Regions from separate parts of the Paraglaciecola sp. L1A13 genome, predicted to be linked through region 2. Evidence: riboswitches for the same ligand, from Rfam matches in the RefSeq annotation. Region 2 holds a riboswitch; the other holds the start of a gene.
The links. Region 2 has a riboswitch for thiamine pyrophosphate ahead of GQR89_RS14430 (TonB-dependent receptor). Riboswitches for the same ligand answer to the same signal wherever they lie in the genome.
Positions count from the first base shown of each region.

Region 1 (2,410 bases), 1.3 Mb from region 2:
TCGCGATTTGGTAAGCCCAAATGTTCTTTGGGCGTCACGTAACACAGCATCGCACAACCGTACCAACCGATAATGGCTGCACCGATGCCACTGGTAATATGGTCGTATCCCGGCGCAATATCCGTTGTCAGTGGGCCGAGTGTGTAAAATGGCGCTTCATGGCAATGTTCGAGCTGCATGTCCATGTTCTCTTTGATCATGTGCATGGGTACATGACCCGGGCCTTCGATCATCGTTTGCACGTCATGCTTCCAAGCAATGGTTGTCAGTTCACCCAAGGTGATCAGTTCAGCAAACTGCGCTTCATCGTTGGCGTCGGCAAGCGAGCCTGGGCGCAGACCATCCCCAAGGGAGAAGCTCACATCGTAGGCTTTCATGATTTGGCAGATATCATCGAAATGGGTATACAGGAAGTTTTCTTGATGATGCGCAATACACCACTTCGCCATGATGGACCCGCCTCGCGAGACGATACCCGTGACTCTGTCTACCGTCATTGGAATATGATGCAAACGCACCCCAGCATGAATAGTGAAGTAATCTACGCCTTGCTCAGCCTGCTCAATCAAGGTGTCGCGAAACACCTCCCATGTGAGGTCTTCTGCTACACCTTTTACTTTTTCTAACGCTTGATAAATAGGCACTGTGCCAACCGGTACCGGTGAGTTACGCACGATGTAATCACGGGTCGAGTGAATGTTTTTGCCCGTTGATAAATCCATAATGGTATCGCCGCCCCAGCGAATCGACCAAACTAGTTTTTCAACCTCCTCTTCGATAGACGAGCGCAGAGCTGAGTTGCCAATGTTGCCGTTAATTTTTACTAAGAAGTTGCGCCCAATTATCATCGGCTCAAGCTCGGTATGATTGATATTAGCCGGAATAATCGCTCTACCTTCGGCGACTTCTTTACGCACAAATTCAGGTGTAATAGGCTGTAAATTGGCCCCAAGTGAATTGCCTTTTAGGCGCTGATTACGTTCTGGCGTAGTGAATTCATTGTTCAATGCTTCGCGGGCTTGATTTTCACGTACGGCGATGTATTCCATCTCCTTGGTGATAATACCTTGGCGGGCATAGTGCATTTGCGTCACGTTTTTGCCGGGTAAAGACCGTCTTGGCGTACGCTGCAGCTCATCGTTGTAATACTGAAAGGCGCGTTCTTCATTGAAGTGCCCGTTGTCCTGAGGCAATACTTCCCGACCTTGGTACTGCTCAGTGTCGTTTCGGGCTAATACCCACTGGCTGCGCACATCCCCAATCCCCTTGTTCACGTCAATATCGACGGTTTCATCGGTATAAGGACCAGAGGTATCATAAAGGGTAACAGCGGTGCCATCGGTCAAACTGATTTCACGCATAGGCACACGGACCTCAGGATCATTAGGCGATGTTACATATACTTTTTTACTGGCTGGAAGAGGGGTGCGTGTAATTTTTTGCTCTTCAGATATGACATCAACGTGAATCGATGCCTCACTGGAAGAAAGGATAGTGTTCATTTTGTTTTCCTTGAAAAAAATACAGGCGCGCGGAAAACGAAAACAAACATCCCAAAAAAAGAGAGATGTGCTGCTCATTCCTACGCCGATACTAGTCGGATCAGGTTCTACGGGTTTGTATTGCTACATCTCAGCCAAAGGAGGCGCCCCGAGAGCGAATGCGGATATTAAGTCAACAAATTTGAAAATACTAGCCCCTTTTTTTACCTGACTTATTCATTAATTGCTGTGCATAACAAACCTTAAATTCATTCTAAACCTGCCTACACCCCGATTTCGTTTTCTACGAAAATAAGAGTAATCATAAAAATACAAAATAGATTGAAATGAAGCAATAAAAGCGCAAAAGATATAAATAACACCGCTAAAATACGGTAAAATACGGTAAAATACGGTAAAATACGGTAAAATACGGTAAAATACGGTAAAATTAATTTTAAAGAAAACAAAAAAACAGATCACGTTAACAACATTTAGCGACAAGTTTTATTATCAAGAATATAAAATTCTAGCCTTTATTTATTGCGCATAGAGGAATTAAATAGCATGGTTATCTCACTACCTGTGGTTAAATTTTTTGAAAAAAATTGCTTAATCCTTAAAGATGGCATGAGTGCTCGGAGTTGGAATAGCCGTTTTAGCAAAATAAAACGATCTCTCGGGCGTTCATCACGTTCTAGCGCATAAGTACTTTGGCACAATTAACACATACGGATGCAGCTGAAAGGCTGTTACCATATAGGCATTATATTTTTTGAAAGGCACTACTATGAAATTATTGATCCGCAACCTTGATAGAGCGACCACTGAAGACGAACTACGCACTTTATTTGAAGGCTATGGTGTTGTGCAGTCATGCACTATCGTACAAGACCCTGCCACTAAAAGCTCAAAGGGCTTTGGCTTTG
Region 1 covers NZ_CP047024.1:2,101,074-2,103,483, reverse strand. The annotation lists gene thiC (phosphomethylpyrimidine synthase ThiC) at 1-1,502, opposite strand, end outside; TPP riboswitch at 1,563-1,663, opposite strand; gene GQR89_RS08780 (RNA-binding protein) at 2,272-2,410, shown strand, end outside.
Region 1: another riboswitch for thiamine pyrophosphate. It lies ahead of thiC (phosphomethylpyrimidine synthase ThiC); the one in region 2 lies ahead of GQR89_RS14430 (TonB-dependent receptor).

Region 2 (2,410 bases):
AGTGGATTGATGAAGAGTCGGCGATATATGCTATTTGTCAGTTGGGAACCAACCAGTTGGTAACAAAGCATATCGGTGAAATCAGCTTTGAATCTCCAGCATTGCAAGGCGATGTGGTTGAATTTGGGCTTGAAACAAAGAAGGTTGGACGAACATCAATTACAGTGACTTGCTTGGTGCGAAATAAGGAGACCAAGAGAACGATTTGTCTCGCCGACGATATCGTTTTTGTGCGCGTCGATCGCGAAACTCGTTTGCCTGTAGCTCATGGTAAAACCTTTGATGAGTTAGCAGAACGAGCAAAACTGGAGATGAAAGGATTAATCTAATTATGCGTAATAGCCTAAATTTTCTATACAAGTTGTCGGCGTTAAACCGTTGTGCTTCGGGAGTGCTTACTGCTAGCCTTTTCTTTATTAATAGTTGTGCATTTGCAACGCAAGCGAAATTCGAAATTATAGAAAGTGTATCTTTGTCAAGCGCGTTAGAGGAAACCTCAGCGCTTTACTGTTCGCCTGACAATAGCGTATACAGTTTGAACGACTCTGGTAACGCACCGGTTGTCTTTCGTCTAGACGAAAACGGCCGTATTGTGTCCAAGTTAACACCAGAAGACGTCAAGAATAAAGATTGGGAGGCGTTGACTGCGGATGATTCATTTTTCTATATCGGCGATATTGGCAATAATCGAGGTACCCGTAAAAATGTAATCATCTATAAATTTCCGCGCAGTGCTGAACCTCTCGACAGTGCAACGAAGCTTAGTCTTTCATATGACGGAAATAAACCATCAGAAAATGAATCACTGAACCACGATTTCGACGCGGAGGCCTTGGTCGCCGTTGATGATCATTTGGTATTATTTTCAAAAAGTTGGCTAACGGATCTGCTCAAAATTTATATTGTCGACAAAAGTCAAAATAAACAAAAACTGAGTGCAAAAAAATTAGTAAAAGGGATCCCAGGCGTCATAACCGGAGCGGATTATGACAAAGCGAAACAACGTTACATTCTAGTTGGCTACCCATCTAAACGTATGGGATTTGGCGATCCGTTTATCGTCATATTAGATCGTGAATTTGCATTAATTGATAAAATCCCGCTACCAGGTTTTGGTCAAGTTGAGGGGGTTTGTGCACACCCGTCTGGCCAGATATGGTTTACTCAGGAGTCTTCCATTTTTTCCAGTAACAAGTTGGTCAAGTTACAGCTGGTAGAGTAATTTACTACCCGATTGTGCTTTATCACTCGATAAAACAGGGCTTGCGCTGGGTTACAGTATTGCTACACTGTCGCCACTAACACGCGCTCAAACGTGTGTTTTATTACCAAGGGGTGCCGAAAGGCTGAGATTTGTCTCGAGTTGAGATATGACCCTAACACCTGATCCGGATAATACCGGCGTAGGAATGGTTATTTCGTTCACATCATCCAATGTAAACATCTCCCATTTGTCTGCCGCAAAGCCGGGTCTTTTCAAACTATCACTGAAGAGATCCCAATGAAGTTTTGTTCTACCTTACTAGCGCTATCAATTGCATCCAGTTTTACAGCCCAAGCTAATGAGTTAAATGACCTTGAGCGTATTACCGTCAGCTCAGACTTTCGTGAGCAAGCGCTCATGTTTTTGCCGGCGAGTGCGACCATTTTAAGTGAGTCGCAAATTGAATCTCGCCAGGCACAGCATCTTGAAGATGTATTAAATATTGGAGCAAATATAAATTTTGCTAGCGGCGCCTCAAGAGGCCGGTTCGTGCAAATACGTGGCATCGGCGAGCGTAGTCAATTCTCAGAGCCTAGTAATCCGTCGGTTGGTTTCTTGGTAGATGATTTTGACTTTTCGGGGATTGCAGGCGTAGGAACCTTATTTGACGTGCAGCAGGTCGAGATTTTACGAGGCCCACAAGCGACCGAATTCGGCGCTAGCGCAATGGCAGGCGTGATTAAAATCAAAACCGTCGATGCTGGGCCAGAACAAAGCGGTAAGTTATCGTTTTCACTCGCGGAACAGAATACTTGGAGTTTAGGCGGCGCATACGGCAACGCGATAACTGATAGTTTATTTTATCGGGTAGCGGTTCAACAGTACAAGAGTGACGGCTTCGTTGAGAACACCTTTTTAAACCGCGATGATACAGATAACCTCGATGAATTTACTTCACGAGTAAAACTGAAATATCTCGCCACTGATTGGTTGACGTTTGATCTTAATTATCAATATTTCGACATTGATAACGGCTACGATGCTTTTTCACTTGAGAATAGCCGTGAGTCACGCGCTGATGAGCCGGGCTTCGATCGGCAGGAAACCCATGCGCTAGGACTCAAAACTGAGATAAACAGCGAATTTGCTGACATATTTATTATTTTAAGTCAATCCGACTCTGATATGGGTTATAGCTATGACGAA
Region 2 covers NZ_CP047024.1:3,427,283-3,429,692, reverse strand. The annotation lists gene GQR89_RS14440 (acyl-CoA thioesterase) at 1-329, shown strand, start outside; gene GQR89_RS14435 (hypothetical protein) at 332-1,222, shown strand; TPP riboswitch at 1,322-1,427, shown strand; gene GQR89_RS14430 (TonB-dependent receptor) at 1,502-2,410, shown strand, end outside.